DNA from 2 places in the Amedibacterium intestinale genome. Region 2 is predicted to be linked to the other one. Evidence: a T-box and tRNA genes for the amino acid it is inferred to sense, from the RefSeq annotation. Region 2 holds a T-box; the other holds one or more tRNA genes.
What was found. The T-box of region 2 lies ahead of tyrS (tyrosine--tRNA ligase). A T-box ahead of a tRNA ligase gene usually reads a tRNA of that ligase, here a tRNA-Tyr.

Region 1 (7,745 bases), 390 kb from region 2:
CATGCAGCTTTAAAAAGTAGGTGTTGATATGGAAAACATGGAAAAAGATCTTTTAGAAACGATTGCGGATATTCGTGGGTTTATGCCTGGAAGTGCATTTAATCTTAGAAAAAACGGAGAAGGTGTTGAACGTCATTCTACAGAACATGTAAAAATTTCTGCGAAAACAGATAAACCTGGAATTGATATTAGGATTGATGCTAATACAGTAGGAGAAAGTATCCATATTCCGGTTATTTTAACAGAAAGTGGAATAAAAGATGTTGTATACAATGATTTTTATATTGGGGAAAACTGTGATGTGGAAATTATTGCTGGATGTGGAATTCATAACGATGGATGTGATACATCTCAACATGATGGAATCCATACTTTCCATATTGGGAAAAATGCAAAAATCGTTTATTCTGAAAAACATGTAGGAGAAGGAAATGGCAGTGGAGAAAGAATCTTAAATCCTACTACTGTTATTCACATGGAAGAAGGCTCTTATGCAAAAATGGATATGAGTCAAATTAAAGGGGTTGACTCTACCATGCGTAAAACAGAAGCGAATCTTGGGCCAAAAGCAAAACTGGTAATTAATGAAAAACTGATGACCCATGGTAAACAGAAAGCATATAGTGATGTTACTGTAAATTTGAATGGAGAAGACAGTGTCGTTCAGATTATATCACGTTCTGTTGGAAAAGATACATCTGTTCAGGTATTTCATCCAATTGCAGTAGGAAATAATAAATCCAGAGCGCATATACAGTGTGATTCTATTATTATGGATGAAGCGAAAATTAGTTCGATTCCTGAAATTGCGGCAAATCATGTTGATGCACAGATTGTACATGAGGCAGCTATTGGAAAAATTAATAATGATCAGTTAATTAAACTTCAAACGTTCGGTTTAAGTGATGAAGAAGCTGAAAAAGTGATTGTAGAAGGATTCTTAAAATAACAATTACATATTTGATTTTAACCGTTGACAAAATTGTTCTTTAATTGATTTTGTTGGCGGTTTTTAATATTTGTAAAAAGAAAATGAGTATTTTCAAAATAGCAATAGGAAACTACTCATTATTATAGCAATAGGAAACTACTCATTATTTAAATACTATTTATTTTTAAGAAAGCATAAGAATTACATTTTAAATACTGGATATAAAATTAGAATAATTGCTGATAAATGTCTTGAATGAATTCTTTCGTCATAACAATTGGACTATTTGTAAGAAGACGCTGCTGTGATTGTATAACACTTTCACTAAATTTCTTGATGTCATCTTCTTTCATTCCATATTCTTTTAATGGCTTTCTTGGAAGCAAAGAGGATAAAAGATTTTCTAAAGAGTTAAATACTTCCTCTTCTTTACATTTCAAGCAGTTGGATAAAAGGTTTTTAAGCTGTTTTATTTGACAGTTTGGATCAGCTTTTTCATATAATTTTAAAATAGCAAGAAAAAATTGATAGTTTGCTTCTCCATGAGTTACATGATATACACCAGAAAGTGGATAACTTAAAGCGTGAACGGATCCAGTACCAGTGTTGCCAAATGCAATACCTGCATAATTACTGGCTCTTAAGAAAGTTTCTAAATGATTTAAACGTTCATTTTCTCCGTACTGTTGAATGTTTTGGAAACCGTGGATTAAAAGATGTATAGCTTCCTTGCTGAATAGTTCTGTATAAGGATTTGATTTGGGGGATAAAAAGGATTCACTGGCATGAATTAAAGCATCGATAGCACTTGTTACAAAGTAAAAGAATGGTAATTTAGAAAGAAGCTGCGGTATTAATATTGCCTGATCTGGATATAGTTCATCAATAGCAAGACCTAATTTTGTGTGCAGAGAAGTTAGTTCACATATTGAAATTCGGCTGACTTCTGAACCGGAACCGCAAGTTGTAGGGATTGCGATAAGTTGCCTTTTCTTATTATATTCACATTTTTGTAAAAACATATCTTCTGCACAATCTTCACCAGCAAAGACAAATAATTTTGCACAATCCATGACACTGCCTCCACCAATTGCGATAATTCTGGCTGGATTGGCTTTTCTAACATCCTTTAGCATCGCATCTAACATTGTATCCGTTGGTTCCCCTTTTCCATAATCGCTATGAAAAGCAATTTTACAAGGTAAATTATGTTCTTTAAAATAAGCATTATAAATGCTGCGGCTGGCAAGAATATAATCACTGCTTTCAAATGTGAATTCTTTTAAAAATGTATCGACATTGTCAAATTGCATAATTTCTGTTTTCTGTTGAAATAGTTTCATGATTCTCTCCTTTTATATAACATAAACTTTATATACTATAAATTATTTTAACAGGCATTTAAAAAAATTAAACAATTATTATAAGTGATTTTAGAAAATATGAAGAAAAGTTATGATTAAATTGCATCAAAAATAAAGAAATTTAATATTTTGTAAAAAAGTTCTTTACAATAAGAGTTTTTTAAGTTAAAATTAGCAAGGTCAACAACAAAAAGTTGTTAGTTGACTATGCAATCTGTATTGGGGCATAGCCAAGCGGTAAGGCACCAGACTTTGACTCTGGCATTTCACTGGTTCGATCCCAGTTGCCCCAGCCAGTGTTGACCCGTTAGCTCAGTTGGTAGAGCATCTGACTTTTAATCAGAGGGTCGGGCGTTCGAATCGCCCACGGGTCACCATTTAAAAAATGCGGGTGTAGTTCAATGGTAGAACTTCAGCCTTCCAAGCTGACTACGTGAGTTCGATTCTCATCACCCGCTCCATTTTAAATAAAAAAACTGGAGGTTTAGCTCAGTTGGGAGAGCATCTGCCTTACAAGCAGAGGGTCAGCGGTTCGAGCCCGTTAACCTCCACCATGAAATGCCGACTTAGCTCAATTGGTAGAGCAACTGACTTGTAATCAGTAGGTTGTGGGTTCAATTCCTATAGTCGGCACCATTTTAACGGAGAGGTAGCGAAGTGGCTAAACGCGGCTGACTGTAACTCAGTTCCTTTTGGTTCGGCGGTTCGAATCCGTCCCTCTCCACCATTTATGTTGATTCAAACTTCTAGGGAAACTTAGAAGTTTTTTTCTTATATATAAAGTACGATACGATTATCTACTAGAGGGAAGAAAAGCCATTGCTTAGGGGTAGATACCGTTTTTTTATAGTTAGAAATTAAGTTAAGTTTGCATGCAGAAAAAGCTGATTTACTACAGACCTTTAAAGAAAGGATGCTGGATAAAGAATGAAGATTATATTGAAATATCTTAAAGGGTATTGTGATTCATAAAAGTCTAATTTTTTATTCAGTAAATATTTTTTTAAAACTCCAGGTAAAGAAAATGAATAAAAATGTATGGTAATGGAAGTATCTTTGGAATAATATGCGTGCATTTTATATTTATTAAATGATATATATTTGGTTTATGCAATTACAATAGAAAAATGAAACTATCTATATGTGATGATAAGTAAAAATAAGAAAATATTTTTAAGAGAAGAGTTGACACACAAAGTTAGGTTTGGTAAACTTATCACATAAATTAGATTGATATAACTTTTTTGGAGGTTGTTATGATTGATAAGCGTTTGATAAAAGAAATGCCACAGGCAAAACAGTTTGTATTTAAACAGGTTTTTATGCAATGGATAGGCATGCTTTGCAATGTGGGATTGGTCTTTTCTTTATCTGCTGTTTTAGTAGAAAGTTTAAAGAAAACAATTTCTGTAACAAATATTGTTGTATTTGTCGTGATTGTTAGTGTTTTGATAATATTACGCATTTTTGTAACAAGAAAAGCAAGCATGTATTCTCATGAAGCATCTTGTGATGTGAAACTGCATTTACGAACACGAATATATGAAAAATTATTAGAATTGAAAAATGATTATACAAATTATGCAGCTACAAGTGAACTTGTGCAGTTAAGTGTTGAAGGTGTCGATCAGTTAGAAACATATTTTTCACGCTATTTGCCACAGTTTTTTTACAGCATGCTGGCACCAGTTACATTGTTTGTACTTTTGGTTTGGATGGATGTTTACAGTTCTCTTGTTCTTCTTCTATGTGTACCATTAATTCCCTTATCCATTATCGCAATACAAAAAATTGCGAAAAAACTGCTTGGGAAATACTGGGGCAGTTATGCAGCTTTATCGGATAGTTTTCTAGAAAATTTACAAGGACTTACAACATTAAAAATATATCAGGCAGATGGATATAAACATGAAGAAATGAACAAAGAAGCCGAGCATTTTCGCCGTATTACGATGAAAGTTTTAACAATGCAGCTAAACTCTGTCAGCGTTATGGATATTGTTGCGTATGGCGGGGCGGCCATAGGAAGTATTGTGGCAATACAGGGGTATATGGCAGGAAGAGTCAGCTTGTTCTCCTTGTTATGTATTGTACTGTTATCCAGTGAGTTTTTTATTCCACTTCGCATGCTTGGTTCCTTCTTTCATATCGCAATGAATGGGATTGCCGCAAGTGCGAAAATATTTAAGCTTTTGGATGTGGAAGTAAAACATACAAAAACAAAGCAGTTACAGGATAAACATATTTCTGTATGTTTGGAAAATGTAAGCTTTGGTTATGATAGCGATCGTCAGGTCATCAAGGAGGTAAGTCTTGGTGTAAAAGAAAAAGAGTTTGTCGCAATTGTTGGAGAAAGCGGTTCTGGAAAAAGTACGATTGCGAAACTGCTTACAGGGCTTGCCAGCGGATATAAGGGAAATCTTATGGTATGCGATATAGAACGAAGTGAAATTGATGATGCATCTTTTTATGAACATGTAATGTATGTAACACATAAGTCAACTTTGTTTAAAGGAAGTGTACGTGAAAATTTGATGGCTGCAAAAGATGGTTTATGTGAGGAACAGCTTTTGGAAGCATTAAAGAAAGTAAAACTGTATGATTTCTTAATGGAGCAGGATGGATTGGATACGATGCTTGTGGAAAATGGAAATAATTTATCTGGAGGACAAAAGCAGCGTTTAGCAATCGCAAGAGCCCTTTTGGCAGACAAGGATATGTATATATTTGATGAGGCTACAAGTAATATTGATCTGGAAAGTGAAGAAGCTATTTTACAGGTCATTCAGGAAATGACAAAAACGAAAACGATTCTTATGATTACACATCGTTTAAGTACCATTGCAACAGCCGATCGTATTTATGTTTTAAAAGATGGCAGCTGTATAGAAAATGGCACACATGAAGAATTAATGATGCAGCATGGTATGTATGCATCAATGTATACAAAACAGCAGGAATTGGAACAGTTTTATGGAGGTAGTGAAGATGAAGAAAGAGCATAATGTTTTATTGATGTTTCGAATGAGCAAATTGGTAAAACCACTGGCAGGCTATATGGCTTTAGCAGTTCTTTTAGGAGTGCTTGGGTTTCTGTGTGCCATCTTTATTCCCTTTTTTGCCTCTATTACGATTGCACATGTAGCACAGGGGTTTGCATTTCCCGTTTCATTGTTTTTTGTTATGATCCTGGTCATGGCAATTATGCGAGGGATTCTGCATTATGGAGAACAGGCATGCAATCATTATATCGCCTTTAAACTTCTTGCGATTTTACGTGATAAAGTATTTTCAAAACTGCGACGTTTATGTCCGGCAAAACTGGATGGACGAGATTCTGGAAATTTAATCTTTTTGATTACAAGTGACATTGAAGCATTGGAAGTATTTTATGCTCATACGATTTCTCCTATATTGATCGCAATATTTACCAGTGTTATTCTTCTTTCTATCTTTTTCTATCTGCATTTTGGATTTGTGATCATAGCACTTCTTGCTTATCTTTGTGTAGGAGTTTTCATTCCTATGTATATTAGTAAAATCGGAAAAGAAGATGGAAAAACATCGCGTGAAGAGTTTGGGGATTTAAGCAATTCGGTATTAGAAACATTGCGTGGTATGCAGGAAGTGCTGCAGTATGGCATAGGCAAGAAACGAATGGAAAGTATGCAGGAAAAAAGCAGAAGCATTAACGATATTCAAAAGAATTTAAAAAGCTATGAAGGTTTAACTACAGCATTGAATAATACCGCAATCATGGGATTTTCTATGTTGATGTTTGTATTTGGATATATGCTGTATGTAAATCATATTGTTTCGTTTACACAGGTTTTATTATCTACTGTTTTAATGCTGTCTAGTTTTGGACCAGTACTGGCATTAAGCAATTTATCAAATAATCTTTTGATTACACTTGCAAGTGCAAGACGTGTATTGGCATTATTGGATGAAGAAGAGACAACAAAAGATATCACAGGGAAAGAAGAAGCTGAATTTGATTCCATTCATGCACAGAATGTGAGCTTTGCATATCAGGATGAAGAAGTTGTAAGGAATTTTTCTGATGTGTTTGAAAAAGGAAAAATTACAGGTATTCTTGGGCAAAGCGGTTGTGGAAAATCAACTTTATTAAAACTTATGATGCGTTTTTATGAACCAAATCAAGGGATGATTTCAGTGGGAAATCGAAACCTGCAAGATATGAATACAAGCAATTTACGAGATATGCAAAGCTTTGTGACGCAGGATACAGTATTATTCCATGATTCAATTAAAAACAATATTCGCATTGCTAAGTTAAATGCCAGCGAGGAAGAAATCATCGCTGCCTGCAAGAAAGCGAATATTCATGAATTTATCAGTTCTTTGCCAAAGGGGTATGATACCAATGTTTCCGAACTTGGAGAATCCTTATCTGGAGGAGAACGTCAGCGTATTGCCTTGGCAAGAGCCTTTCTTCACGCATCATCCTGTATTTTACTGGATGAGCCAACCAGCAATCTGGATGCATTAAATGAAGCGGAAATTCTAAAAAATCTAAAAGCACAGAAAGAAAAAACAATCATACTTGTTTCTCATCGTTTAAGCACTTTAAAAATTGCGGATAAGCTGATTCGAATAGAAAATGGAAGGGTCAGCTAATGAGGAAAGATGTTGATAAAAAACGTAAAGAAGAAAAAGCTATCTTGTATTTGATGATTTGTTTATATTGCAGAAAGAAACATGCACAAAAAGAACTATGTAAGGAATGTGCAGAACTATATGAGTATGCATGTAAACGTATAGAAGTATGTCCTTTTATGGAAACAAAGACTTTTTGCAGCAGCTGCAAGGTACATTGTTATCAAAAGAAATATCGTGCACAAATACAAACTGTTATGCGTTTCAGTGGTCCACGCATGCTGTTGTATCATCCAATAAAAGCGCTTCGTCATTTGTATTATGAGAAAAAGGAGAAATATTTATGAAACTATTCTTTTTATTACTTGGATTTCTTTCGGCAGGGCTAGGAGCTATCGGTGTTTTGTTGCCCATTCTTCCAACAACCCCATTTTTACTGCTGGCAACTTTTTGTTTTGCGAAAAGCTCGAAACGATTTCATACATGGTTTACACATACAAGCTTGTATAAAAAACATTTAGAAAGTTTTGTAGAACATCGTGCGATGACAAGAAAAACAAAGGTTTCTTTGCTGTTATTTGCAAGCTGTATGCTTGTTATCGCAATGATAGTGGTGCCTGTTCCTGCAGTTCGTATATTCATTGGCTTTTTGATTGTGTTTAAATATTATTATTTTTTGTTTCGTATTAAAACAATTTCAACAGAAGAAAAGTATGAAAAAAAGTTTTTTCATAAAGAAATGTTGAATCAAAATGAGAGATAAGTTTATGAAGATAAAAAGAGTTATAATTATTCTAATGGCAATTTTAATATTCGTAATGTTATTTATG
Region 2 (7,745 bases):
TCTGCGTATCATGGAACAGGTAGATGCTGTACAATTACTTCCACATCCCATCCATATTTCACAGCGATGTTTTACTTTTTCAATTACAAAACGAAGGATCTCTAGCTTTTCTTCTTCCATCAATGTCGGTGTTTCTGCAGTCGTCCCACATACAACAAATCCATCTGCTCCCTCCTGCAGCAGACGTTCTATGATATGAGCCAGTGCATCATAATCAACACGATTCTGTTTTGTAAAAGGAGTAATAAGAGCCACCATGATTTTACTCATTTAGTTTCCTCCCAGCAAAATCGGCTGTATTTGTTCATTTTCAAGTGCTTTTTGACACGTTTCTTCTATCAAAGACCACTCTGCAACAATGCTTCTTTCTTTTTCAAATGGTGCATCCTGACGGAATGGAATCGCATAAAAATTACGATAATTTAATAGTGAAAAAATATTTTTCGCACTACTGCCTAGCCCATCATTTGTCGCAATTCCAAACACAATATTTTTTTTATTTCTAAGCATAGCCTTTGCGGCAAGTGTTACTGGATGATCATAATCTCCATTTGCTATCTTTGATGCGACACTGGCCGTCATAGGCGCAATTACCATCAAATCAAAATATTTTCTAGGTCCAATCTGCTCTGCTTTCTGTATGGTATGAAGAATTGGATGCGTGGATAGTTGTTGTAACTGATTTAAAAATTCTTCTGCTTTAAAGAAACGAGTATCTGTAGAAAAAACATTTTCACTTACCACAAACTGTACATCATTGCATTCACATAAAGATTTGATTTCATCTAATACTTTTGCATGATTACAGAAAGAGCCACAAATCCCAAATAAAATGCGCTTATCTTTCAACACTTACTTTCCTCCTAACATAATTTGCGATGATATTGCCAGCACTGATACAGGCAAAACGTCCAGGCAGATTTCCAAGTCGTTTATAAATGATACCATTGCTTTTCAAGAAACTTTCATCAAAGAAACAAGGAGTAGAAATATCTAGTATCACAGGTTTTTTCTCCCATTGAAGAAGTCTTTTTTCTTCTAGAATTTTTCCTGTTGCTGTATGCACGATAATATCTCCACATTCTTTCCAATCCTGATAGGATATAAAGTCATCTTGCTTCTGTGCATTTCTTCTTATCACTCTTACATCAACCTGAAGATTTTTTAACATCTGATATATCGCCTTTCCACAATGCCCATATCCCACAATATCTATTTTCGTGGAATATATACTTTTATTAGTGGCTTCTAATATTTCTGACAAAACACCTTCTGCAGTTAATATCGCATTTTCATCAATAACAGATTCATCATTCATATAACAGTCTAATGAAAAATGACATAACGGTGCTTTAACATCCGTACCACTAAATAGTTTTACTTCCTTTCCTTGTATATGCCAGAAGCGACTAGGAATATGCATACTCTTTCCTTGTATAACTATATTTCCCTCTGTATCCATGCCCTTTACAGGTAAAATCAAAACATCCAGCTGAGGTAGGGTCAACCAATCAGTAGATTCATCAATAGAGATAACTTCAAAGTCTTTTGATAAGTTGTTTTTTATTTGACACATCCTTTGATCACTGCACAAAACACCTGCTTTCATAATTTTCCTCCTTACTCCATAGTATGAGCAGTGATAAATACGGTTAAAGAAAAAAAGCCTCTCGGCTTTTTGAATTTTTATTTATGTGTAATTACATAATAATTACGTTTTCCTCTTTTAATTAATGTATCTTTATCATGAATAGCATTTGCACTAGATACTACAAATTCAACACTTGTTTGTTTTTCCCCATTAATCTGAATAGAACCCTGGTTGATCCATTCTCTAGCTTCACGTTTACTAGAAGCAATACCTGCCTGAACTAAACAATCAGGTAAAAGAAGATTGTCTTCTACTTCTTTCTTTTCGAATCCTTTTAAAGCATCTCCCAACTCTTCTGCATTTAGTTCCTGGATATTTCCTCTAAATAAAGCATTTGTAATTTTTAATGCCTTTTCGTATTCTTCTTCACCATGAAGGAATGTAACAACTTCTTTTGCTAATGCTTTTTGTGCTTCACGTTTATGTGGTTCTGTTTTTACTTTTTCTTCCAATGCATCAATTTCTTCTTTGTTTAAGAAAGTTAATTTCTTCAAGTAATCGATAACTTTCGCATCCTCAGAATTCACTAAGAACTGATACATTTCATACGCACTTGTTTTGTTTTTATCAAGCCATACAGTACCAGTTTCACTTTTTCCAAATTTTGTACCGTCAGCTTTTGTAATTAAAGGCATGGTTAAACCATAGCATTCTACATCCGCACCATGTTTTTTACGAATAAGTTCTAGACCACTTGTAATATTTCCCCACTGATCTTGTCCACCTAACTGTAAGGTACAGTTTTTTTCTTCATATAAATGCAAGAAATCCAATGCCTGTAACAGCATATAAGAGAATTCTGTATAACTAATTCCAGAATCTAAACGACGTTTTACTGTTTCTTTATTGATCATGTAGTTAACATTAAAGAATTTTCCATAATCTCTTAAAAAATCAATAATGGTAATATCTTTTGTCCAATCCAAGTTATTTACCATTTCAAATCCAAACAATTCTTTGATCTGCTTGCTTAAGCAATCATAATTATGCTGTAAAACTTCTTTTGTCAGCATATTTCTTTCTCCAGTAGCTTTTGGATCGCCAATAAATCCAGTTGCACCTCCAACAAGCATAATTGGATGATGTCCATGTTCTTTCAAACGTTTTGCACACAGCAAACTAGAATAGTGTCCAATATGCAAACTATCCCCCGTTGGGTCTGTTCCAATATAGAACGTCAATCCACCTTCGTTTAATTTCTCTTCTAAATCTGGACTTGTTACATCATTAATAAGCCCTCTCCATTTCAGTTCATCAAATAATTTCATATGCTTCTTCCTTCCTAATAAATAAAAAAAGCGCCCTTTTCCAAGGACGCTGTCATCGCGCGGTACCACCTTAGTTTTTCATAAAACGAAACACTCTGTCCATTAACGCAGGAATTACGGCTTTACTTTTCATAAAGCAGCTCCAAGGTGTATTCCATAAACTTGCTCTACAGCTTTTCACCAGCCAGCTGTCTCTCTTTGCAGCAAAATTTTATGTACTCTGTCTTATCATCGCTGATTTGTAATTAGTATATCTTATATATCCTGTAAAAGTCAATCTTATTTTGTTGATTGTCTAGGTGTGAAAATGTAGCTTAATTCGATTTCTTTATCTACAACATCATTTTCATCCGTCAACATTTTTGTTAATAAACGCATAGCCACAGCACCTAAATCATAATCTGGAATCTTGAAACCAGAAATCTGAGGACGTGCCATAGAGTTATATTTACTATCTAGAATACAAACCAATTCCATATCATTAGGAATGTCTACGCCTTCTTCTTTTGCTACATTTAAAACAGCCATTGCCTGAGAATCACGATAAGTGATTACGACATCTTTACGTGGATTTGTTTTTACATACTCTTTTAAGAACAGGTAAGAAGAACGATATTCCTTTGGAATTTCGATATACCCACTAAATTCCATACCATTTTCTTTAAAAGCACGAGACAAACCATCACGAAGCTGTTTGATCATTGCCGGATTCTTGCGGTCTTCAATAAGTGCAATATCTGTTTTTCCGTTGCGAATGCATTCATTAGCATAATCACATGCTAATTTTGCATAATCAACATATACAGAACCTACTGTTTCATCACTCATGCGGTTTCCGATAACAACAATTGGAATCTGATAAGTTGTCAACTGATTCAATTCCTCTTTGTTTAATTTGTCATTGAAAATAACAACACCATCTACACGTGATTTAATGACATTTTCAATGATATCATTCATTTCTGTTATACCTTCTGTAGTGGTATGAAGCATGATATTGTATTTGTAAATTTTAGCAACATCAATAAGTCCATTAATAATTTGTCCTGTATAAAAATAACTTGCTTCAGGGACAATTAAAGCAATTGTCGTTGTTTTCTGCAAAGCCAGCCCCTGTGCAATCGCATTTGGCTTATACCCTAACTTTTCAATAGCTTCCTGCACCTTAACTCTAGTATCTTCGCGTACTACATCAGAACCATTTATAACACGTGATACGGTTGCCAGAGAAACATCTGCTTCTTTTGCGACATCATAAATCGTAATTCTTTTCATAAATATCCCTTCCTACTTCTCTTCATCTTTATTATCAGTATCTAAAACACGTTTTAATCCTTCAAACGCATTTTCCGCCAATTTCAACGTTCCTTTTTTTAATTTGTCTACTTGTTTTACAACTCGTTCATCTTTACAAAAGGTGTCTACTTTATTCGCAATCGTATCAACCGTACGATTCAGCGTTTCATTTTTCATGATTTCATCAATTCCATCACTAATACAGCGAGCTGCCGCCAAAGTGGCATCGTTTAATTTTTTCTTTCCTTTTATAACTTCATCATTAGAGTTAAACTCCTCTATTTTTTGTTTAGCCATCTCTAAAATTTTCAAGCTATCTTCTTTTAATTTATATAAACGCTCCTTCATTTCCTGTGACGTCATTGTTTCCTTCATCTTTTCCCTGGATTCTTGAAATAGAGTGTGCAAGCTGTTTTTTGTATCTTCTATAATTGGTGAAATATGCTCATCAACATTTTCTTCTAATTCAATTATGTGATACTTCACTTCTTTTTCCAAATTTTCGATCTTATCATCCATTTTTTTCATCAACATTTACCTCGCAAGACTCTTCTTTTATTTCTTCTTCATTGCCCATTTTTTTAAAAATCCAGTCTTTTATATATGTCAAATTTTCTAAAAAAATTGCGATAGAAGAACGTACAGCGTGTTTGCTGGCTTCATGAACACAATCTACGGTATCACTCAACTCATTTAGTGTCTGTAATGGCTTTTCTAGTGTTTCAAGTTCTTTATTTGCAGTTTCTACCGTTTTCTTAATGCTTTGTACACAATCCTGCGTTGTATTCAGCAAGGAAACTAAACGCTTTAAGAAAATTGCCAAAAAAATCAAAACGACAACCCCTGCTATCGGCAACGCTTTAACAGCTACATTGCTTGTCAATTCTAACAACTGATCCAAACCCATGAAAACACCTCTTTTCTAATTTTAACTGAATTGGTAAACTATCTCAATCTTACTGAAACGTTTTTACAATATTTTTCAATTTATAAATATCTTTGCTGCTCATGAACAGATAAACAGCAGGACCTCTGGAAGCTAACTGTTTTGCAGCTTCCTCATCTTCCGCAATAACAACAGCTTTGCTGCTTTTATCAGCCAAATCCTGAATCGTAATATCAATACCATCTTCCTTTGCTGCATTCTCAGGGAAATGACACAAATAAACTTCATCTGCTTTATCTAATTCCTGTGCAAATCGATCCATAAAATAATATATACGAGAATATCGATCTGGCTTAAAGATTGCGATTACTTTCTTGCCTGGATATTTCACACGCGCAGCTTCTATCATATATTTTACTGCTGTTGGATGATGGGCGTAATCATCGATATAAACATTATCTTTATTTTCTTCTGTTGTGAAACGACGTTTTACTCCTGGAAATGTAGATAAGCCTTCCTGCAGAAGTTCATATGACAAACCTTCCATGATTCCAACTGCTATTACACCTAAACTGTTCCACAATAAAGGTTTCCCAACAAATGGAAGTTTAAACGTTCCAAATTTTTCTTTTTTATACAAAACATCAAATTGCATACCATTCTCATTCTGTATAACGTTTACTGCCTGTACATCATTATTATCGTGCAATCCATAATATAGATGCTCTGTTGTAATATGTAATTTTAAAACTTCTTCATCATCCCCAAATAAAACTACACCTTTTTTTACCTGGTTCGCAAATGTTTCAAATGCAGAACGATAATCCTCCATATCTTTATAGTAATCAACATGATCCAGTTCGATATTCGTTATAATCGCATATTGAGGGTAATACGCCAGAAAATGACGTTTATATTCACATGACTCTAAAACAAAATAGCGGCTATTATCCGGCATATCACCAGTTCCATCTCCAATTAAAAACCCTGTAGGAGAGGCTAGCGACATGACATGTGAAAGCATACCAGTTGTTGTAGTTTTTCCATGTGTACCCGCTACAGAAATGCTTGTATATTCATTTACGAGCTGTCCTAAAAATTCATGATACCAGTAAACAGTTGTCTTTCCCTGCTTTTGCAGTTCAAATGCTTTTTTTACTTCTGGATTTGTATCATCAAAAGCATTTCCAACAATCACGACCATTCCTTCCTGAATGTTATCTTCAGAAAAAGAAGTAATAGGAATATTTCTTTCTTCTAAAGGTTTTTGCGTAAAAATATATTTTTCAATATCTGAACCACTTACAGTTTCATGACGATCTGCAACAATCGTTGCCAAAGAAGCCATTCCAGAACCTTTGATTCCAATAAAATGATAATGCATCCTTACGCCTCCTCTTTTTCCATCGCTTCTACACTTTTTACCGGCGTAGAATCTCCAAACAAAGAAATCTGCAGCATATCTTTTTCCAAAGAATCATCTTCATCTTCTTCGATCAAATCATCTAAAGATACATTTTTTATATCTTCTTCACTATTGAATTCCATGTTTTCCTGCACTGTATCAAGAATATCTTCTTTCTCAATTTTTTCCTGAATTTCGATATCTTTTTTAGCTTCTTCTTCAAATTCTTCCAATTCTTCTGCGCCAAAATAAGGAGAGATAATCGTTCCTAAAGGATTTACTTTTTTTGCTGTATGTTTTGGAGCAGGTTTGACAGCTGCTTTTTTCTTTACAGGCTGTTTTTCTTCCGTTGCACCAAACATTGGTGAAATTACCGGCACCTGTTCATATTCTTTTTTAGGCAAAACGATTTTTTCGCTTTCTTTTTTTACAGGTTTTGTTTTAGGTTTCTGTTCAACCTCAATGCTCACAAATTTTTTTTCATCTTGTTTTGGTTCTTCATTGATTGTATTAACAGGAGTTTTCTGCTGCTCCTGTGTTGCTGTATCCTTTTTTACCGTTTTATCCTGCGCTTTATTTTGACTGAAAGAAACAGTTTCAAGCTCATCTTCAGCTACAATCTCTGTCTCTGTTTCTTCAAACAAAAATTTTGTAATTTTATTAAAAATAGACACGCTGTATCATCTCCTCTATTTTGATAATCCACTTAGAAAATCATCGATTTCCTGTTCTGTTTTACGTAGTTTTGAAACAAAGCGACCTGTTTCTTCTCCATCTTTAAATGCTACAAAACTAGGAATTCCCATAACCATTAATTCCACTGCAGCATCCATCAACTGATCTCTGTCAATATAATAGAAATGATAATCACTATATTTTTCTACCAGTTTTGGCATAAACGGTTTAATAAACACACAATCCGGACACCAGTTTGCCGAAAATGTAAATACATTGATTCCACCCTGCTGTTTTGCAGTTTCAAATTCTTCTAATGTTTTAATTTCTTGCATGCATTCTTTCATGTTAATTCTCCTTTTTTACAACTGGATGCTTTTTCCAAACAGCACGATAAATTGGCTGATTTCGTTCCATAAAACGATTTTCATATTCTGTAATCACATCTTCATCATGTTCAACTCTTCGATAATCTACACTAAAATCATGTAGATACCATCCTTCGTTTTGAAATTCCATGATACTGTATTCAAACAAAGAACTGTTATCTGTTTTCATTTGAAT

Region 1: it encodes a tRNA-Tyr, which carries the amino acid that the T-box ahead of tyrS (tyrosine--tRNA ligase) is inferred to sense. The anticodon was not compared.

The regions. Positions count from the first base shown of each region.
Region 1 covers NZ_AP019711.1:1,227,933-1,235,677, reverse strand. The annotation lists gene A9CBEGH2_RS06330 (ABC transporter ATP-binding protein) at 1-20, shown strand, start outside; gene A9CBEGH2_RS06325 (SufB/SufD family protein) at 29-949, shown strand; gene A9CBEGH2_RS06320 (4-hydroxybutyrate dehydrogenase) at 1,159-2,274, opposite strand; tRNA gene A9CBEGH2_RS06315 (tRNA-Gln) at 2,516-2,591, shown strand; tRNA gene A9CBEGH2_RS06310 (tRNA-Lys) at 2,597-2,672, shown strand; tRNA gene A9CBEGH2_RS06305 (tRNA-Gly) at 2,683-2,756, shown strand; tRNA gene A9CBEGH2_RS06300 (tRNA-Val) at 2,774-2,849, shown strand; tRNA gene A9CBEGH2_RS06295 (tRNA-Thr) at 2,856-2,931, shown strand; tRNA gene A9CBEGH2_RS06290 (tRNA-Tyr) at 2,939-3,022, shown strand; gene A9CBEGH2_RS06285 (ABC transporter ATP-binding protein/permease) at 3,552-5,300, shown strand; gene A9CBEGH2_RS06280 (amino acid ABC transporter ATP-binding/permease protein) at 5,284-6,936, shown strand; gene A9CBEGH2_RS06275 (nitrous oxide-stimulated promoter family protein) at 6,936-7,262, shown strand; gene A9CBEGH2_RS06270 (YbaN family protein) at 7,259-7,678, shown strand.
Region 2 covers NZ_AP019711.1:836,689-844,433, forward strand. The annotation lists gene dapA (4-hydroxy-tetrahydrodipicolinate synthase) at 1-270, opposite strand, end outside; gene A9CBEGH2_RS04305 (dipicolinate synthase subunit B) at 271-852, opposite strand; gene A9CBEGH2_RS04310 (hypothetical protein) at 839-1,609, opposite strand; gene tyrS (tyrosine--tRNA ligase) at 1,687-2,919, opposite strand; T-box leader at 2,959-3,160, opposite strand; gene A9CBEGH2_RS04320 (LacI family DNA-binding transcriptional regulator) at 3,199-4,194, opposite strand; gene A9CBEGH2_RS04325 (hypothetical protein) at 4,207-4,743, opposite strand; gene A9CBEGH2_RS04330 (histidine kinase) at 4,727-5,122, opposite strand; gene murC (UDP-N-acetylmuramate--L-alanine ligase) at 5,172-6,485, opposite strand; gene A9CBEGH2_RS04340 (internalin) at 6,488-7,180, opposite strand; gene A9CBEGH2_RS04345 (thioredoxin family protein) at 7,196-7,528, opposite strand; gene trmB (tRNA (guanosine(46)-N7)-methyltransferase TrmB) at 7,530-7,745, opposite strand, start outside.